Parashewanella spongiae: one gene and its partner. The protein of the gene in region 2 interacts with the protein of the main gene of each other region in a pairwise test. Links are inferred from orthologs where the notes say so. Each region holds a gene or a part of one and is shown on either strand. Other genes may lie near its edges. The genes, in order: E2I05_RS07100 and pta.

Evidence for each region.
Region 1: the proteins of pta (region 2) and E2I05_RS07100 interact in binary tests that used the Escherichia coli proteins (3 or more experiments, as listed by UniProt). The link is inferred for Parashewanella spongiae from one-to-one orthologs.

What each region holds. Positions count from the first base shown.
Region 1 is NZ_CP037952.1:1,840,796-1,857,330, reverse strand. Bases 5,890-8,681 are described here. They hold E2I05_RS07100 (chaperone NapD), read right to left. Parts: upstream 7,519-8,681; coding sequence 7,261-7,518; downstream 5,890-7,260. Other genes in these bases: E2I05_RS07095 (periplasmic nitrate reductase, NapE protein), read right to left, coding at 7,565-7,723; napA (nitrate reductase catalytic subunit NapA), read right to left, coding at 5,890-7,258. In the rest of the region: E2I05_RS07120 (hypothetical protein), read left to right, coding at 77-3,328; E2I05_RS07115 (cytochrome c3 family protein), read right to left, coding at 3,661-4,248; E2I05_RS07110 (nitrate reductase cytochrome c-type subunit), read right to left, coding at 4,264-4,758; more of napA, read right to left, coding at 4,769-5,889; E2I05_RS07090 (pyridoxamine 5'-phosphate oxidase family protein), read right to left, coding at 9,221-9,787; E2I05_RS07085 (acyl-CoA dehydrogenase family protein), read right to left, coding at 9,800-11,455; E2I05_RS07080 (protein kinase family protein), read left to right, coding at 11,973-15,344; E2I05_RS07075 (serine/threonine-protein kinase), read left to right, coding at 16,027-16,535. UniProt on the Escherichia coli protein: Chaperone for NapA, the catalytic subunit of the periplasmic nitrate reductase. It binds directly and specifically to the twin-arginine signal peptide of NapA, preventing premature interaction with the Tat translocase and premature export.
Region 2 is NZ_CP037952.1:3,225,551-3,230,483, reverse strand. The notes cover bases 2,030-4,933. They hold pta (phosphate acetyltransferase), read right to left. Parts: upstream 4,595-4,933; coding sequence 2,465-4,594; downstream 2,030-2,464. Other genes in these bases: ackA (acetate kinase), read right to left, coding at 4,649-4,933. Outside these bases: E2I05_RS12630 (YcfL family putative periplasmic lipoprotein), read left to right, coding at 1-21; E2I05_RS12625 (nuclear transport factor 2 family protein), read left to right, coding at 105-575; E2I05_RS12620 (hypothetical protein), read left to right, coding at 1,526-1,996. UniProt on the Escherichia coli protein: Involved in acetate metabolism. Catalyzes the reversible interconversion of acetyl-CoA and acetyl phosphate. The direction of the overall reaction changes depending on growth conditions. On minimal medium acetyl-CoA is generated.

The DNA of each region.
Region 1 (16,535 bases), 1.4 Mb from region 2 along the record:
AACCACTTAAGAAATAAGCCTTTCCCTGAAGGTAAACTGAACAGCGTACATATATTAACTTAAAACTTTGAAAACAATGCATTTAATAACTACTATTTACAGTATTTATGCATATATACGTGTATTGTCGAAAGGTGAAGTAAAAGTGTCTGAAAGTCGAATTGATAAAGTTTCAATATCTTCTCTGAGTTATTTAAATGAAGCAGATCAATTATCTAGTCTTAAAGAAGGAAAAAAGCTCCAAATAGGCTTCAAAGATCCTTCTAAAAATGACTGGGTAGAGCATACTTATGATGTGACTGTTGTTAATAATCAAATTGACGTATATTTCCACTTTACTCACACAAACTTGGGACAAGAACATAAGTCTCAAGACACCCGACACGACATTCTTTTTCATGTATTGGCATCTCCTAAAACCCCTATCGCTATTGTTGTTAAGAGTATTTTGCAAGCAAGTATTAAAAATGCCTCTAAAGCTTTAAGCCGAACAAATTCAGAACGAGTTGCTGAAGTCTTAATAGAAATTATCAAAGATAAAGAAGGTGGACACCATAAAGCTGAACAAATTTTCTCACAACTTGTTAAAACCAATAGCATGCAAGCTGTTCTTATTTATACGAAGTTATCAACAAACCAAGAGCAACCCAACTTTTTACTTGCTTGCCCAGAAGAAAATAGGCTTGAACTGTTTTCTCAATTAGAAAAAAATAAAGCGCTTAAAGCCATATGCTCATGCAAAGATAAACTTTCTATTGTTGATGAAGTAAAAAAAGTTGAACAACTCATGAAATCTAGAGCGAACAAAACAGCCGATGATTATGTGTTGATTGAGTCTCCTAATAGCAAAGCAAAAGCAAGAGATACAACGAGAGAGGAAGCAACACTTTTCGTCTTATTATGCCAATCTCCAGATAACTTAAATCAGCTCTCGCTCTCTGAATTAATAAAACTTTTCAACAAAGAGTTAATAGGTACACAAGATGTCATCAGTAAATTTCTCACTGAAACCTCACATCTACAAGCACATTACTTCCTCGAACTAAAACCTGAAGCACAACAAGCTTTATTAAAAGAAATCTCAGATATCAACACATGTAAAACTTTAGCTGTGCTGATCCCAAAACCTCAATTACATGAAATGATTGATTCCTTAAACGACAATAAAAAAATAACTTGGCTATGTTCAGTTTTAAATAAAGATGCAGCCGAAAGCTACATGGCCCCCCTATCAGCTAAAAACATAGTAAATTTATTTTCTGCGTGCCAAGCAACTCAGCATTTTCCACATTTTTTAACCGTTTGTCCCACAAGCCAGCTAAGAAGTGCATGGGCTGCAATAACGTCAGTTAAAAAAAATGAATTTCTCAAAGTAAGCAGCATACCTATTTCCAACAAAGCGTTATTACTTTCAAAGCTTGATGAAGCAGAAGCCATTCAAGTGCTCAATGATTCAAAACTAACACAACAAATTCGTACCAGCATACTCCTAGAGTTAGCTCAAATTTCGCCAAGTAAAGTAAATAACATAAAAAAACATCTTCCTACTAGTTTTTGGACTACTTCATACGTGGCGCTTTGCAAACAAAACAAATCCTCAAAGGAGCGAGAATCTATTGAATCCCTGATTAAAAACCTTCCAGAAGAAAACCTTGCTGCATTCATTAACAGCGCTGAAATTCATGAGACTATTGCTAATTCTTTTGTTATATCTCTGCTATTCGAAACCACCCCTATCAAAGGCAGCCGTACCTTTAAAGAAAGTTTGTTACGACGATTAGATATACAAGCCATTGATAAGTTACATCACAAAGGCTGTAGTGAACTCAGTTACTCCGAAATATTAAATAGCTTAAGTGTAGAGCAACTTGTGACTCTACTTAGCCGTAACGAATTCAATGATTTTAATGAATACATCATACAAGTTAAAAGCCCTGCTATCAAAAAATTGGTCATTGATAAATTGCACACATTCAATGAAGAGCAATTAATACTCTCGATCAACAAACTAAAGGTGAAAGATAGACTCACAATTATTACATTAAGTGAAGACCTAGAACTAGCGAGAAAAGTGATACAAGCACAAGCCACTGAAGCAGATTTAATCCTATATTTGTCTTACGCTCTAAGGCGTGAAGACAGCTCACTCAAACTGATAATAGAAGTATTTTCAGCTTCGAACTTACAATTAAGTTGGGAGGAATTAGAAGATGAACAAATTAATGTGCTTTTTTCAAGCAAAAAACTCACAGAAGCAGAAACAATCCAACTACTTACTAAATTAAGTTCACTGCAAGTTAGTCAAATTTTCAACAACCCTGAAATTCCTGTTAATACGCTGGCAGGTTTAATACTCAATTTTATGCACACTAATAATGATTCACTTACAGAATTACTTACTGCCTTGCCACCAATACCGTTACACCAAATTCACGATGAAAAAACTATACCCAAAGATCAACTTTTTTCAGAGTTAATTAAGATGCCTATAAATAGAGTTTTATCATTCTCTGAATATTTATCGTCTTATCGCGATGTGGGCCAACTATTTAATATGGCGATCGGTTATCGAGTCGTTGCAAGCCCCCAACAACAGTCTCAAATAAGCAGTGCTAATGCTTTTATAGAAGCTCTAATACAAAATCCCTCTAAATTTTTGTCAGGTCCCCTTCGCTTTTATTCATTAAAGAATCAACAGGCAGTAATGACTCGAGTGTCTGATCAAAGATTATTTGTAGACTTACTTAACAACGTCAGTCTATCAGCACAAATAGCGTTAATTAATTTATTGTGGACAGAAAAACAGACTTTTTGTGTTGCATTTATCCACCAATTAAAGCACGAAGATTTCATCAACTTCTTAAATTCATTACCAAGAGAAACAAACTTTACAAACATACTGAATGAATTATTAAATACTGAACTAGACAAATTAAAACAAGCATTCAAGCAACTTTCCTCAGTAAAAACACAGATCGTAAGCATACTCTGGAAAACTGACCCAGTAACATGCAAAGAGCTCATAGATTCACTACAAGTAAAAGAGTATGAAGAATTACTGAGTAAAATAAGTGATAAAGTAACCCAAGAAGAATTATTATTATATTTGTTAAAAAAAACTAACTCAGATTTAGTAAGTTTAACTTCAACAATTAACACAGCTACTTTTAGCGCAATAATAGGCCGACTATGGCTGAAAGACGAAGCCAATATCACCTCGTTATTAATGACTCTTTCGGTACAAAACTACGCTGCAGTTTTAGAAAGTTTAAATGGAGAGTTAAAATCTATTATTAGAACAAAAATTAATTTAAAAAGAGGTGTTTAAGTACTTTACTTACAAAAAAGCTCTAGGGGCTGCTTATCTTTCAGGATTAAATTTTGTGCTATTTGAGCGTTTATCTGTTCAAGGCGTAAGCAGTGAAGCTTAGTCATCAAACGGGTTACAACACAGAACAATGAACGCTCAAAAGCATCTTAGACAGCGTAAATTGGTCATTTCTACTGCGTTATCGCTTGCTTATTTGGAATACCAAACCGCACAAGCTCTGTCTTGTATAAAACGACCAATTTATCGCTGCAAAAATAATCACGAAAGATAAACAGCCCCTAGTGTTTACCTAGCTTTTCAATAAAACAGATTAACTGTTATTTAATCAACTAATACCCTTCAACACCTGTCATATCAGGTAAGTGGTGAGCAATACCTTTATGGCAATCTATACAAGTTTTTTCTCCACTTGCAAGTGATGTTGAGTGAGCTTTGGCTGCTCGCGGTGCTTGTCTCGTAAAATCCATATAGTCGAAGTTATGACAATTACGACATTCTAATGAGTCATTCGCTTTTAACCTCGCCCATTCGTGCTCAGCTAGTTCACGACGTTTTCCTTCAAACTTTTCACGAGTATTAATGGTGCCAAATATTTTGCCCCAAACTTCTTTAGAAGCCTGCATCTTACGAGCAATCTTATCCGTCCATTCATGAGGAACATGACAATCAGGGCAAGTTGCACGAACACCACTGCGGTTAGTGAAATGAATCGTTGTCTGTAACTCTTGATAGACGTTGTTTTCCATTTCATGACAACTAATACAGAATGTTTCTGTATTAGTTGCTTCTAATGCGGTATTAAAACCACCCCAGAAGATTATACCAGCAATAAAACCGCCGACTGTCAGGAAACCTAAGCTATAATGAACACTAGGTTTAGCTAAGATGCACCAGATTTTTTTAATCTTATCCAACATTTTACCTCCTAGTGCTTAGCGGCCTTTTTTAGCTGCATCGGCTTCTAGCAACTTATCAACATCAATAAATATATTCTCAACCAATGGCTTCGCATTATCTTGTGGAACATGACATTGGGTACAGAAATATCGACGTGGCGATACTTGCGCTAAAACCTCATTATCTCTAGTCATAAAGTGCGTAACACTCACCATTGGCGCTTTCGATTCTTTAATACGAGAGCGATCATGACAGCTTAAACACTGATTGACTTTTAGGTTCATCTGATATTTATTCGCCTTATGCGGAATCATTGGTGCTTGAGTAGGGTAAGCCCTACCATAAGTACCCTCATGATCGACCTCATTTTTTAATGCTGGCGGCGTAGGTTCAATATCAATTGGATGCAGCCTTAAAGTTGCTACATCATCGGCTGGTACTGTTTCATTTTTAGCGGCAACTGTAACTGCAGAGCAAGCTAATGTGAAAAGTACAATCACTCTCAACATATTATTTTTTATTGATTTCATAACCGACTCCCTATGCTTTTATCACTTTTACAGCACACTTCTTAAAATCAGTCTGCTTAGAAAGTGGATCCGTTGCATCAAGCGTTACCTTGTTGATTAGCTGACTGGCGTCAAAAAATGGTACATAAACCAGACCTACAGGTGGTTTATTACGACCACGTGTTTCAACTCGAGTGCGAATTTCACCACGACGAGAGCGAACTATCATTTCATCGCCACGGCGTAAACCTCTTTTCTTCGCATCTTCAGGGTGAATGAAACAAACTGCATTCGGGAACGCTTTGTAAAGCTCAGGAACGCGTTGGGTCATAGAGCCTGTATGCCAGTGTTCAATAACACGACCTGTACATAGCCATAAATCGTATTCTTCGTCAGGTGATTCTGCTGCTGGCTCGTAAGGTAGTGCCCAAATAACAGCGCGACCATCAGGTTTACCATAAAACTCGAAACCTTTACCCGGTGTTACATATGGATCTGAACCTTCGCGGAAACGCCATAAAGTCTCTTTGCCGTCAACGACAGGCCAACGTAAACCGTGAACTTCGTGATAAGTATCAAATGGCGCTAAATCATGGGCATGGCCGCGTCCGAATGTAGCATATTCTTCAAATAGACCTTTTTGAACGTAGAAACCAAAGTCTTCTGACTCATGATTTTCGAACTTCTCGTCCATATCAGACATTGGAAACTTATTTACTTGACCGTTTTGATAAAGCACTTCAAACAGTGTTTTTCCTTTAAATTCAGGATTCGCTGCTAATACATCTTTTGGCCAAACTTCATCAGTAGTGAAACGCTTTGAGAACTCCATGGTTTGCCATAAGTCAGATTTTGATTCGCCTGGCGCTTTAACCATTTGATGCCAAAACTGAGTACGTCGCTCAGCGTTACCGTAAGCCCCTTCTTTCTCAACCCACATTGCTGTTGGAAGGATCAAGTCAGCCGCTTGAGTAGAAACTGTTGGGTATGGATCCGAAACCACAATAAAGTTTTCAGGGTTACGCCAACCTGGAAGAATTTCTTCATTGATGTTAGGCCCTGCTTGCATATTGTTGGTAACTTGAGTCCAATAGCAGTTCATCTCACCATCTTTCAATTTACGGCTTTGCAATACCGCGTGGAAACCTGGTTTCGGTGGGATAATGCCAGCTGGAATTTTCCAAATTTTTTCAGCAATTGCACGATGCTTAGGGTTTTTAACCACCATATCTGCAGGCAGACGGTGAGCAAATGTACCCACTTCACGAGCAGTACCACACGCTGAGGGCTGCCCCGTCAGTGAGAATGGGCTGTTACCCGGTGTCGCAATTTTACCTGTTAATAAGTGGATGTTATAGAGTAAGTTATTACACCAAACACCACGAGTATGCTGATTAGCACCCATTGTCCAGAATGAAGTAATCTTCAAGTTAGGGTCGGCGTACCACTTAGCTAGCTCGATAAGTTTATCTTCTGGAACACCAGAAATTTCACTGGCTTTTTCTACCGTGTACTCAGAAACAAACTTCTTAAATGCTTCGTAGTCAATTGGTTGTGAACCACCAGCTTTATCGGCATTCTTAGCTTTTTTCTGTACAGGATGCGTTGGACGTAAGCCGTAACCAATATCCGTATTACCTTTACGGAAATTAGTGTGTTTTTTAACAAAATCCCAATTCACGGCATCGTTTTGACAGATGTAGTTGGCAATAAAGTTAAGTACTGCTAAATCACCTTGTGGTGTAAATACCATTGGTAAATCAGCTAAATCAAATGAGCGATGTTTATACGTAGATAGCACACCAACACGTACATGCGGCGCACTCAGACGACGATCAGTTACACGAGTCCATAAGATAGGATGCATCTCTGCCATGTTCGAACCCCAAAGCACGAAACGGTCAGCTTCTTCCATATCGTTGTAACAACCCATCGGCTCATCGATACCAAAAGTACGCATGAAGCCACCTACCGCAGATGCCATACAATGGCGAGCATTAGGGTCAATATTATTAGAACCAAATCCTGCTTTCATTAACTTACTTGCAGCGTAACCTTCCCAAACTGTCCATTGACCAGAGCCGAACATACCAATCGCTGTTGGACCTTTTTTCTTAATGGTCTCTTTCCATTTATCAGCCATGATGTCGAAGGCGCTGTCCCACGAAATTGGGGTGAAATCACCATGCTTATCGTATTTTCCGTTTGTCATACGTAGCAATGGCTTAGTCAGACGATCTTTTCCGTACATAATTTTAGATAGGAAGTAACCCTTAACACAGTTAAGACCTTTGTTTACTTCGCTATCTGGATCACCATTCGTTGCTACCACTTTACCGTTTTTGGTTCCCACCATCACAGAACAACCCGTTCCACAAAAACGGCATGGCGCTTTGTTCCAATCAAGCTTTGTTTGCTCTGAACTGGTTATGAGGTTGCTTGCTGTTGCTGGCAACGATAAACCGGCAGCACTGGCTGCAGCTATCGCTGCATTTGCCTTCATAAACTCACGTCTATTCATATTCATATTTCGCCCTCTTCGAGCTCTTCACATTGGTGATAGACCATAGATGATGAAAGTACACCGGGTAAATTACCCACAGCATCGACATCTTCCATTAAACCGCGCTTGCTGGTACCTTCAATCACCACTACCAATTTAACCTCATCATTTACCGACAGCTCAGCATTTTCCATGGCCATAATGGCCTCACGCACGGTAGACATTTTTTCAGGAATAACTTGGACAACCAGGCTGGTCACGTGAAGTTCTTTGCTCATTATTACACTCTAAAATTAATTGATTTTATTATTCGATTTTTGTTTATTAGCCAGGACCTGGAGGGCCTGTTAAGATTTGACTGATCCATATCGCAAAACCCAACCCTCCTACTAATATTACAGACAGTAGCGGTGCTAAAAACACAGTTAGAAAAATGAAAATTTTGAACTCTAACTTTTTTTCATCGCTCGAAGTGGCACTCATGTATTCTCCTTGCGGATATTTACGGTAACCCTGACATTCAAATCTGAATATTTATACTCTGACTTTTCAGTCAATCGTCACCAACAACGTTTTCGAATTTATTTGGTATAAAAATAGTAACTCGACTTGCGGGTAAGCTATATAGCAAAAGCTGTCTAAATGACTCAGTTAGTTGATCCAGATCATACAAACATTAATGTTCATTGAGGACTGGTATTCCAGTAGATAAACAGTATAGTTTCTAAGCATTTTTTTGATGTGAGCTCAGTCACACTACGGCTGGAGATTTAACAGCGTTAAATACCATTAAAATTGACTTTTTATGCGTGATATTTAAACAACCCGCTACTCGATAAATATATTTTTTCGCAAACTGACAAGAAACAGCCTAAAAACCTTATTAACTGTTAAATATCAACGAACTAAATTAATATTAACGACTTTGTAATCGACGTGAAATAAATATAGAAATAAGCTTAAAATTGCTTAAATAGAAATAAAAATGGCACCGGCACTTTGGATTACTGGCAGCACTAGACACTAGGGTCTGTTGATCTTTCGTGATTGTTTTTGCAGCGATAAATTGGTTATTTTATGCAAGACAGAGTTTGTGAGGTTTGGTTATTATCGACATACAAAACTGTCGTTACTTCGTTTCCAAATAAGAAAACGATAACGCAGCACCTTTTATTTAGAAAGAGCGACCAATTTACGCTCTCTCTTTTTTCGATGCTTTTGAGCATTTACTGTTCTGTGTTGTGACCAGCTCACTTAGATGGCTAAGCATCACTGCTCACGCCTTGAACCTAAAATCATCAGTTGAACGCTGAGTATATGAGTAACTGTTTGAGCAATATAATGATTTTATCATCATGGCTTTCACCCAATGAGTGAAGTGCTCTACGCTCACAAGCTTGCTAAAATGACTGCTATCTGCGTTGTAACTTTTGCAAGTAGAATAACTACTTGCTGCAAGCTACGCCTTACTATCAGCCATTTTTTCTACGCTTGAGAACGCAGTCAACTGATGTTTCTAGGTTGAACAGATAAATGCTCAAATAGCACAAAATTTAATCCTGAAAGATCAACAGACCCTAGAAGCCGAACAACGCTTCTAGTGTCAAAAAGACTATTGTCATTCGTTATTTTATACCAATTACAGTAATTAACTTCCCTCTCAGCAAGAGCTAAAGGATTTCAGTACAGGGCGCAAGTTTGAAGTACTATATTCCCTACGGCCGCCATACAAAGTTGGCGTTCAACGCACTTCGTGCTTTTGTCGGGATAATTCAAAAACTTGTAACCTAGTAATGGAATCCTTTAGCCTTGCCCTTCGGGAGCTTGTATGTGTTCAAATTACTACGCAAAATTGCCTCAACGTAGCAATATAATAACGACAGTTTTGTATGTCGGTATTAACTATGTCTTCATCAATTTCACTTGTACTTTGAACACATACATAGCTCTGAGCTGGGAATTTAATTACTGTAATTGGTATTATTCTTCTACTGTGAGACCTGAAAGCTCTACAATAGAAGTAGGAAAGCCATCTAAACTTTTTTGATTCGCTTTTGTCCAATAAGCTTCAACACCTTTTTGGCCTTTCTTTTCGTGAGAGCGGTTAAGCGAGTCCCTTTGAGCAACAAAATCATATAGTGGTACTCCCATCCCACAAGACGATTGAGTTTTATCTATATCTAAAAGATAAATCTGACGAGTGCCTGGTAACGAAGGAAAAAGATCTTTATATTTTCCCCAATCACCGTCTGCCTGATGCAGCATACGGGCTTGTCCATAAAGGCGCAAAATAAGTGGCGCACCTTCAAATGCACAAAACATCACGGTCATTCTAGGGTTTTGCTGAACATGAGCCGATGTTTCATTTCCGCTACCAGTGACATTTAACCAAGCAATGGTATTACTATCGATAATTCTGAGGGAATCCATTCCCTTAGGCGATAAATTTACCGTTCCTTCTGTCGCGGCGGTAGCGACAAAAAACATTTGTTGTTTCTCAATGAACTCCATTTGTTGCTGTGTCATCGATTCAAATACTTTCCCCATAACATTCCTTATTCATAAACTTGGCATTGCACGCTTTATAATTGCGCTCGCATCTATATCTCCTCCTAGTGTACCAAAATTTACCGTCGCAGTAGGCACAAGTCGTGATTGACAAAAGGCTTTAGCAATAAGCGGATCGCCATATTGAATTAAAATTGATGCTTGAGTTGCAACTGCAATTTTATCAATCAACACTCTGAGGCTAAATTCTTTATTACCTATAGATTTAAGCTGCTTGAGTAAATCGGTTAAATGATGATCATATTCAATATATTTATTTTTACCTTTGCCCAACTCATTTACGAGAGCAGTAAGAGACTCCTTTTCTTTTACTACCGTTCTCATAAAATCTAAACATTGGATATTTCCTGAACCTTCCCAAATTGCATTTACTGGCGCTTCTCGGTACATTCTTGCAATATAGTTATCCTCCACATATCCAATGCCTCCTAAGCATTCCATCGCTTCGTAAACAAAATGCGGAGCTCTTTTACATATCCAGTACTTGCCAATAGCAGTTGCGATTCGAATAAATAATTTTTCTGACTCTGAATCAGAATTATCAAAAGCATTCGCCACTCTCATGGAAAATGCAATCGCAGCTTCCGATTCAATTGCAAGATCAGCTAAAACATTTTGCATTAAAGGGTGTTTTTGAAGCTGAACACCAAAAGTTTTTCTTTCATGAGTAAATAACAATGCTTGAGCGAGTGACGCGCGCATAAGAGCGGAAGAGCCAACCATACAATCAAAACGAGTTAAAGCTACCATTTCCATAATACACTTCAGCCCTTTTCCGGGCTCACCAATCATCCAAGCCAACGCTTTATTAAACTCAACTTCAGAAGAGGCATTAGATCTATTACCTAATTTATTTTTTAATCTTTGAATATGAAATTGGTTTTTACTGCCATCAGGACGCCATCTAGGTAATAAAAAACATGATAATCCCTGTTCTGTTTGAGCTAGAACGAGAAAAGCATCACACATTGGTGCAGAGCAAAACCATTTATGTCCTGTTAGTTCGTATGCCTCACCATTTCCTTCACTGCTAATAGCTAAAGCATGAGTCGAATTAGCTCGCACATCCGAACCACCCTGCTTTTCAGTCATGGCCATTCCAATTGTTAAGCCTTTTTTATCAAAATAGGGAATGTCCCGATAATCATATTCAGCTGACAGTATTTTGGGTATCCATAATTGAGCTATCACCGGAGAATGTTTAATCGCTGCAACTGAAGCAAAAGTCATTGTGAGTGGACAAGCTGAACCTGCTTCAACTTGCATATGCATATACTGCATTGCTGTTCTAATAACGTGTGCACCAGATTTAGATTCAACCCATGGCAATGAAGGCATTTGAGCTTGGATAGCGCATTGCATAAACTGATGATAAGCAGGGTGATATACCACTTTATCAATACGTCGGCCAAATCGGTCATGGGAATGAAACTCAGGTGTTGAGCGATTTGCATCTTCCCCCGATTCATACAAATCTTTACCGTACACATCACCTAGCGATGCTAATTCATTGATAGAAAAGGCCTGCTTAAATTCATTAACCCACTTTTGTAGAATAGAATCACTGCTATAAAGGTTTAGAAGCGGAGGTGACACACTCAACACACACTCACTGTTTGCTGCTTGCTTAATATTTTCTGAAGTCATAGACGTTTATCTCATTAAATGGATTATGCAAATGATTTAAATAACCTGAACTCTGGATAAGCAAACCTCTACAGCACAGCTATTTTCGCCTACTTCAATATTGGACTTCTCTAAAATAAACTGGCTATTACAAATAGTTACGCCTCGTACAAAACGAAACCAGCCACACTGTAGATTGAATTTAAACTTATACCATTACAGTAATTAAATGCTCAACTCAGAGCTATTTATGTACTCAAAGTGCAATCGAAATTGATGAAGATTTCATTATCCCGAGTTCAGGTTAAATACATAAAGGTCATCATTTATAATTGAAATAAGCATTAATACAAATTAAGAAATTTTAATTAATCGAACGGCCTTGTAACTCTAATTAGCATTAGTTTTAGACTAAACTTGGATTACTATTGAACAAACAAAATATAACTTACTACAAATTATCCATAGGTTAACGATATTCATTTTAAATTAACAGTCAGATGTACTTATTCAGTATTACTGCGCTTTTAGGAAATATATGGCTTCTTCAAAGTTGTTATTAGACAGAGAAGTATATTCAGGTTTTGATGATTACTCATTAAGCCAATTGAGTGAGGGAAATACACTCAATTGTTCAGTGAAGGAAGGCGTACTATTTGAAGATAAGTACAGTGTAACAGTGCAAAACAATCAACTTGTTGGTCAACAAGTTAATCGATTATTTAAAGATAAACCAGTGCGGTTTGGTGATAAATCGGATACACCAGGTCTTAAACTTTTATATACCATCACGGTGCACCCAAACCTTCCTGAAGACATTGCCGTTAACACTATTCAATCAGAGCAACTATCTAAAGAAGAACAGGCTTTACTTCTCGATCACGCTCCTACAAAGGTCGGGCTACGAGTTCTTAGTAAACTCCTTGAGCATGACCATAAAAATCAAACTCAGAATGCACTTTACATTTTACAACAATTATCTGCCTCAAAAGCGGCTGAAATCTTATCATCAATGGACGATAAATTAATGAGTTCATTGCTTTCAGATGCAAACTGGAACATAAAAAATAGAACCAAAGTAATTGCCCTCTTGTCTACAGAGCAATGCGGTGTTTTCTTAGAGTCATTTGCAAATCAGATATTATTTCTTGAAGCGCAATGTCAAACTAAGGAAGGTTTATCCAGTTCATTTCAGCCCGAATTAGAGCAATTAGTACTTCAAAGAAGTTTATTATTTATAACTCAAGAAATACCAAATCTTCCCAATCATTTAGCAACAAGAGTTTTATGCCAGCTTAATGGTAAAGATTTAGCATGTTTACTAAAAAATATTGAAAAAGACAGGGCGGTACAATTATTCAGTCAATTAATAGCCAATGCTGACATACAGTCATTAGCAATGTCCAAAGTAATAAATGAAAGTCAAGACTGGTGTGTTGTCAGCGACAATTCCTTAGGAGTCGTTACAGATTCTGAATCCTTCATCAATGACTCAGCAAAATTTAATGAATTTTTACAAGAGTTTTTTGAGTATGATGAGCACTCAAGCTTCATGGGGTTCAATGTTGATTTTGAATTTATATTCAATGCTCTTGATGATCAAAGTGCTTACCACTTAATAAAGTATGCAGATGGACAAAACAAAGCGAATTTAATCAACGCGTATTTAAAAAAAGTACTAAAATCGCCATTGAGTGTAGATAAAAATCAAGTTGAAAATGTTGCTTTCATAATCAATGAACACAAAAACGAATTTATAATTGATTCAATTTGCCAACTTTCGGCAGTACAGGTGATATCTCTTATTCGTGTACTTCCTAGTGAAGTAACAACACAATTATTCTCACAAGATTACTCAGCTAGAATCATTAATGATCTTTTAATTCCTGCCCTAGTGCATCAAGATAATGTTGAAGTATTAAACGGCTTACAAGAATTTGCCCAAAATTCAGAACCGAATGTAGTTGCCACATTTATGCTTAGATCTCGTTCTAAACACTGCCACCTTATTACACAGCTACTAGTGCAAACAAAGCAAGATGAACTGTGCGACCTAATGATCAAACTAGTCGCGGCTCCATCCAATCAAGAGCTCGTGAAAAAATGTAAAGAGCATATACCAATACCTATGATTGCACGCTTAATGGGAAGACAACCCACCCGATTAAGCTTGGTTGATCTATCTGACTCAAGCTATTTCGATCAGCATGATATCAATGAGCTATGTGTTTGTTTAGAGAATAAATGCTGGGCCAGACAGTTTTTAAGTTCGCCTGCCAACAAAGTTATATCATTATTTTCAAAACTCGAACCGGAGAAAAAAAGAATGATAGGGAGATGGTTTCAACAGAATACTTGGTTAAAAATTGCAGAAAAATTAAATCCTAAAGACCTGCTTGATTTTACTGATCTAGATAAACCACAACAACTTAAATATTGGCATTCTAGACATAAAAAACCTACCGAAATAGCACACATTATCGAAACAATTCCTGCAAATAAATGGCCTAATTTGTTACTTTGTTTTGATGCCGAGCTTCTTGCTGGAGAGTTGTGCAAAATGCCAATTGATGTGCAAGTACAATTCATACAGTCAGTTTCAACTCAGCCAAATGTGGTGCAACTTTTAATTCAATTATATAAATTATCAGAACACTCAACCTCACAACTCGTTAGCCAGCTTGGGTATCTCTCAGAACAATCAACAAAAGAATTAATATCTCTTTTACAACAAGTTAATACCACAAAAATTAAAGGTAGAACCACCTTAGAAAAGAAAATAGTTTTTATCCTCGGTGAATTAAAACTGGCAAACTTCAAAGCAAGCATGATCCAGAGCCACTTTAGACGTCACCTCGATAAAGTAAAAAATAATCGACTAGAGATGCGACCCACATACGTTCCTGAAGGCTTTCGTACATTAAAAAATAAGAACCATAAATTAAATGGTCAACCCATAGAATACTATTTCGATAAAGATAGAGTCTTTCCTCCAATAAGAATACCTTCAAAAGAGCTATCAAGCCAAGAAAGCCAAAAGGTAAAAGGCTCTTTTAAGAGGGCCAAAGCAAGAGACGCTCACTACATCCAATTTAAAGCTCAAGAAATTGTTCTAACAGATAAAGCTTCTAAATACACTCAAAGATTTATTTCTGTAAAGACAAGTAGAAATACCCATTTAAAAGAAAAACTTAAAAAAATAAAAAATGCACTTCAAATAGAATCATGGACTAATTGCTCGATACAGCCTGGATTACAAGGTGTAGTACTAGAAAAAGGAAAAATAACTTCTGTAGCTGGTGGTCAAGATATTACAAACTTTACTCAAGAAAATGGAATTGTTGACTATCATGTCTTCGAAAGGTTTTGCAATGAGATGGCGCGACTCCATCAGCACAACATATTCTTTAGAGATGTTAAAGGTGAAAACTTACTTTATAAAACGACTGCGACCTCTGAAAGTGGAAAATCTGTAAGATTAGATTCTCCACAGCTCGCAATAATTGACCTTGATGACTTATATACAGGTGAGCCAGGAGAGGAAGCCAGAATTTGTGGTTCACCAGCCTATATAACAGCTGAATTACTCAAAAAAAGCACTGGAAACTTAATTATATTAAAAGCCCGTGATGAATACGCAACCTTAATAACTATGTTATTAACGACAGCGCCAGAAACTTTTGACATGAAAACGACCCCAAGATTACATGGAACTCTTGAGGAAATGATTTTTAGATATGGTATCTTAAATGCTGAAAATACTCACAGGAAAACGAAGGAAGGCATTGTCACTGCTCTCAAAAGAATGATAAAAGACGAACACTTTACAACAGTAAAAAACTTTCTTGCGAACCCAGTAAGTCACTCTTTAAGAATCCCATTGCATGACATGATAGATTGGTCAAAATAAATAAAAAACTCGAAAAATTTAATGAATACTCAATCACAACCCAAATTTTTAAGTTAAATTGTGCGTTCAACCGATTTATTTACCGTGAAAATAGCCGCTAACACCTATTCCCAAGCCTGTTAGTGAAAGCATAAAAGCTAAAAATCACTTCGCCTTTAGCTTTAGGTTGGAAATAATCTTCAAATCTCAGCGAATACAATTTTCATGGTGTAGGGTGATAGAAAAATAGTAGTCAAAGTAAACGCATATGACATCTATGCCTATCATGAATGTTTAGGTTAAAGATGCATTTTCAGGTTACACGGAGATATTATCCACTTAAAACGCGAATTAACAATTATTAATACAAACATAATTCTATGTAAATAATACCGCGTAACTCTTAAGCTAAAATGATAATGTTTATGCAAAACAACCTGAACCCTGAATAAAAAAACATCTACAGTACAGCTACTTATGAGAATTTTAGCGTTGTGATTGCTTAAAATAGCAGGCTATTTATTCACAACACGCCTTGAAATTCAAATAACTACCTGCACTATAGATAATATATTGAATCAAACTCTTATGGATTTCATTACGCAAAATTCAGGTTAAATAATTATCCTGATTGCGATAAAAGATCAAACTTATATTTGATTCAAAAATGCATAATGAGATAGTAAAAAAACAGGGAAACAACATGGCTTCTCCTGAAGTATTTTTATCTAAACAGGCTTTCTCTAGTATTGATGAAGCTTCAATATCTCAATTACATGAAACAAAAAAAGCCACAGTGAGTATAAAAATTGGCACTTTTTCAAATGAAAAATACCTCATTACAATAGAAAATAATAAATTATTAGGTCAATATATTGGTTTTTTTCATGATGGAAAAAAATTGCAATTAGGCGATGTCGTAGGAAAGGACAGTTCAGACCAAAAATGCTATAACTTTTTACTTTCCCTCGCGACTCACCCTAGTCTTTCTTCAGATATAGCTGTAACAAGTATTTCTTCTCAAAACGTAACCGTTGAAGAACAAATTTTACTCTTAGAAAGAGCCCCAAATAATGTAGGAAAGCAAGTTCTAAACACCCTTAGTGATTCTGAGCCGCAAAACAAAATTACAGTTATCCAATCTGCTTTACAACAATTATCGTCACAAAAAGCCGCTGACATTTTATCCCAAATGGATCATGAAATGAGAAC
Region 2 (4,933 bases):
TATGTTCGTAAAGTCCATTAAACATAATTTACAGTAAACTATTATTGTTTAAGTAGCTTTTCAGGTATAACTTTAGTCCGAAATAATTTAAAGAGAAGTGTATTATGTCTAACGCTAGCGATGCTGAAAAAAAATTATTATCACTTGCAAATGATTTTATTGTTCATCACGCTCAAAAAAAGACAGAGAATATGCTTGCCTTATTTGCCAGAGATGGAGAAATTCATTTTTGGGGAACAGGTATTGATGAAGAGGGCAGTGATATAAACGATTTACGCTCTCAATTTGAAAGAGACTTTAATGAAGTAAGCAAAGTTGAAATATCACCGACTGACACAAAAGTGTTTGCTACAGAAAAATCTGGTGTGGTAATAGGTAATTGGAATATTTGCTATCAATTAAATGGTAGCCATGAAACTGAGATACTTGCTTTGCGCACAACAATTTATGCAGATGTTACTAGTGGCTCATGGAGAATAAGACACGCACATTGGTCAGTAGCATATGGAGCACAACCTACAGGGCGCTCTTTTTCGTCCAAACAAGAACTGAATATTCAACTTGAACAAGAATAAATTAACTTTAAGTCAAAATTGACAATTAATATATTAAACCATTTAAAATACTATAATCTGACTTTGCTGAAGATATTTATTTGAAGCATAAGCGTAGAAGTAAATATTTAAAGATAAGTTGGTATATATTGATCTGGCATTCAGAAAAAGATATTGCTTAAACTATTCAACACATCATTCTTGTATATCATTCCAGTTAGAATATAGAGATTGTCGCACATTTAATTTTGAGGACTGATAATTGATGGTGCTGAGATGAGTAGGGTTTAATTAGAGAGTTAATAGCTATTCAAGGATGTATATTACTATCGAGCTTTTTATGGATACATATTAAAATAAGTTTGGTTTATTTTTATGTTCGCTTATAAAGCGGTAATTTAAGTGTTCTCTTGATAGCGGAAAGGCAAAGATGGCAAATACTGATTTGATAAAAAATAGAAAGTATTGTTTTGGTTTTACAGCTGTTGCTTATCGTTGTTATGTTTTGTTGAGTGCGATTGTGCATATTCCATGGTTTTTCAATGTGCGATTTTCTAATTAATTTTTTCTGCTTTATATTGGTTAATCTTATATAAATCTGGTTATTGATATATTTTCAGCAATTATTCAGGAATTGTTTTTTTCATAATTTAGAATTAATTAGTCATCCGTTTTGTTTTAAGTTGTTGTTTTTGGTGGTTTTTATGTTTGTGTTGGAATTTTTTTCTTGTGGATTAAAGGTTTATTAGAATGGCATAAGATTAATTTGATAAGTTCTTAATATTCTGAGTATAGACATTGTAAAAAAAATATATTTTACTACCCCCACTGAAATGAGGGGGTAAAACACGTTAACAATTGTTTTAATTCTTTGGTTTCGGAAATACCTTTATTAATTTTTAATATAGGTGATTTAATAATTATTGATGATTAAAGAAAGTGTCATTAACTCATAATAAGGGGTTTGTTGTATGTTCAAAAAATCAGTTATTTTAAGCAGCCTAATGGTTATCCTTTCGAGCTCAGCATTTGCTGCTGATACAAATGAATTCTTCTATCCTGGAGAGTCAGCAATCAAGATTAATATTGAAATGGGTGGTGACGTCCAAACAACAGTAACTGCAAGTAACGTATCACCAGTTAACTTACAGTTTATCGAGGAGTCAGATGCTTTCTTCGATAGAGCTCTTCAGGGCGCTGATGTTTCAGTAGGGTATTCAGGATCAGGCATGCGCTTAGAAGGTGCAAGTAATTATGGTGTTGGATTTACAGTTTCTGAAGCTGGTACAGGTAAGAAATGTGATTATAAAATCGAGTTTTCTCCTGATACTCAAACATTCACTTCTTCTGCTGTGACTTCAGGCGATGAAGAAGCGACTTGCGCTATGTTACCTTATCAATTTGGTAATGGTTTTGTAGTTAACGTTCGTTTCGGTAACTAATATTACTTAATATTACTTAATATTTTATATTTTTTTACACTTATCATGAAGTTCGATATATAAGTTGAGTGATAACGTATGTAATTAATATAAGGTTAGTGATGTAAGCACTCCTTTGTTTTAATGAAGGAGTGTTTTTTTGAACTTTAAAATATTCATTTTTATTGATTGCGTTTTGTTGTGATGATTTATTTGTTGCTGGAATATATTAAGTTTGAGTGGTTTGAAGTTTTTTGTTTGTTTAGGTGTTTTGTGCTCTAGTTTGATAGTTTTGTATGTTGACTTTTGCGTGTGATATTACTTTTGTGGTTTAATTGATTGGTTTGAATTTTTATTTGTTAGTTAATTTAAGTCTTGTTAGTTTCTATTATTAATATCTGTTTAGTGAAAATGAGTAAAGCAATTAAATGAGTAAAGCAATTTATAGTTTCATCGCTTTACCCATTTAAATACAGGGTTAACTAAAAGTTATTGACTCGCTTGAATTGCTGTTAAAGCAATTGTATAAACAATATCGTCTACTAAAGCGCCGCGAGATAAATCATTAACAGGCTTACGCATACCTTGCAGCATAGGGCCGATACTGATTAAGTCAGCACTTCTTTGAACAGCTTTGTAAGTAGTATTGCCTGTATTCAAGTCTGGGAATACAAAGACAGTCGCTTGACCCGCAACAGGGCTGTTCGGTGCTTTAGATTGCGCTACATTTTCCATTACCGCAGCATCATATTGTAATGGGCCATCTATCATTAGATCTGGCCGTTTAGTCTTAGCAATTTCTGTTGCTTCACGGACTTTTTCGACATCGCTACCTGTGCCTGAAGTGCCTGTAGAGTAACTGATCATAGCTACTTTAGGGTCAATACCAAACGCTTTAGCTGAATCAGCAGATTGAATAGCAATATCTGCGAGTTGCTCCGCATTAGGGGCAGGGTTAATCGCGCAATCCCCATATACGAATACTTGGTCCGGCATAAGCATAAAGAAGATAGACGATACAAGGCTTGAGCCCGGTGCTGTTTTAATCAGCTGAAGAGGAGGGCGTATGGTATTGGCGGTAGTATTTACGGCTCCTGAAACTATGCCATCGACTTCGTCTTGGGCCAACATCATAGTACCTAAGACCATATTGTCTTTAAGCTGTTCTCTCGCCACTACTTCGGTTAACCCTTTATGGCTTCGTAGTTTGAGCATAGGCTCAACATAGCCTTCACGAGCAAATTCAGGCTCGATAATGCTAATGTTTTCCCCTAATACAACTTGCTGCTGTTCAGCAATTCGCTCAATCTCTTCTTTATTACCTAATAACACACATCGAGCAATACCGCGCTCAGCGCAAACTGCGGCCGCCTTGATTGTACGTGGTTCTTCACCTTCAGGTAATACAACTGTCTTGGCGGCTGCTCTAGCGAGTTCGGTTAACTTATAACGGAACGCTGGTGGTGATAATCGATGCTCACGTTGTGCGTGTTTAGTAATGCTGTTTATCCAATCTTCATCAATATTGCTGGCTACGAACTGCTGAACAGATTCGATACGTACAGAATCATCGACAGGCACTTCGTGATCAAAACGCTGAATATTCAAAGATGTCTGCCAAGTGTTAGTGTCCGTCATAAATATAGGCATACCAGTTTCAAAAGCTTGCTGACACAATTTTTGAATTTCAGGTTCTGGCTCATAACTGCCTGTAAGTAAAAGCGCACCAATTTTGACCCCATTCATCGCGGCAAGACAAGCAGACACAATAACATCAGAGCGATCACCTGAAGTGACCAGTAAGGAGCCAGCTTTTAAGTGAGTGACCATATTCGGCAAACTACGCGCACAAAAAGTTACCTTTCTTAAACGACGAACATTCATTTCTCCGGCATTTAAAATCATTGCCTGTAAATGTTTGGCAAGATCCGATGCTCTGGGCGCAACAAGGTCAACGTTATATGGAACTTGACCAAGAATTTTAACTGGTGTGCGTTTTGGCAAAATAAAGTTTTGACCAGTATTGCTTTCATTGTCAGTGTCAAAAACTTCTGATAAATCGGGGCGAGTGCGGCCTTCTTCATCTACAGGCGCGTTTACTTTGTTGATGATGGCACCTACAAGACGCTTGTTCTTTTTTCCACCCCATGATTTATGGGCAATATCTAAGCGGTTTATAAACACCCGTGGAGTATCGTTACCTGGTGTTCCAACAAAAATGACATCAGCATCAAGTGCTTTGGCAATTTTTGAATTGATTTCATCAGCAAAAGAGTGTTGGCGAGTAGCAACTAAACCTTCAATGACAAGAAGTTCTGTGTTGTGGGTGCAGGTTGCTGATCGTGCAATGATCTGCTCCATCAACGAATCTGTTTGTTCGGTTCTTATTAACTCTTCAGCATGTTCCATGCTTAATGGCTCAAGAGGATTAACCGTTGGAGAGTTACTCAGGATCGTAGTCGACCGCTCTGGACCATTGTCTTCAGGCCTTTGCTGCGAGATAGGCTTAAAAAACTGAACCTTAACACCATGTTGCTCTAAAGCACGAACCATTCCAAGACTGATTGACGTTAAGCCAACGCTGGTTCCCATCGGGACAAGCATAATTTTACGGGGCATATATACCTCTAAAGAATAGCCACACTCTATAGTGTGGCAATAAGTCAGAAAAATTTAGTTATTAATTAGCTTAATAGAGTCTTGTGCAATTACCCATTCTTCATTCGTAGGTATTACCATCGCGGCTGTACTTCCATCAGCAGTAATGATGCCTTGTTTACCAAAACGGGCTGCTTTATTGCGTTCAGCATCAACAGTTATATTGAAAATACTTAGTAAGGTAAGAACTTTCTCACGAATTAGATCAGAGTTCTCCCCAATACCACCAGTAAAAATAATTCCATCTAATCGTCCTAGCGGCACAGTGTAAGATGCAATGTATTTTGCTAGGCGGTAACA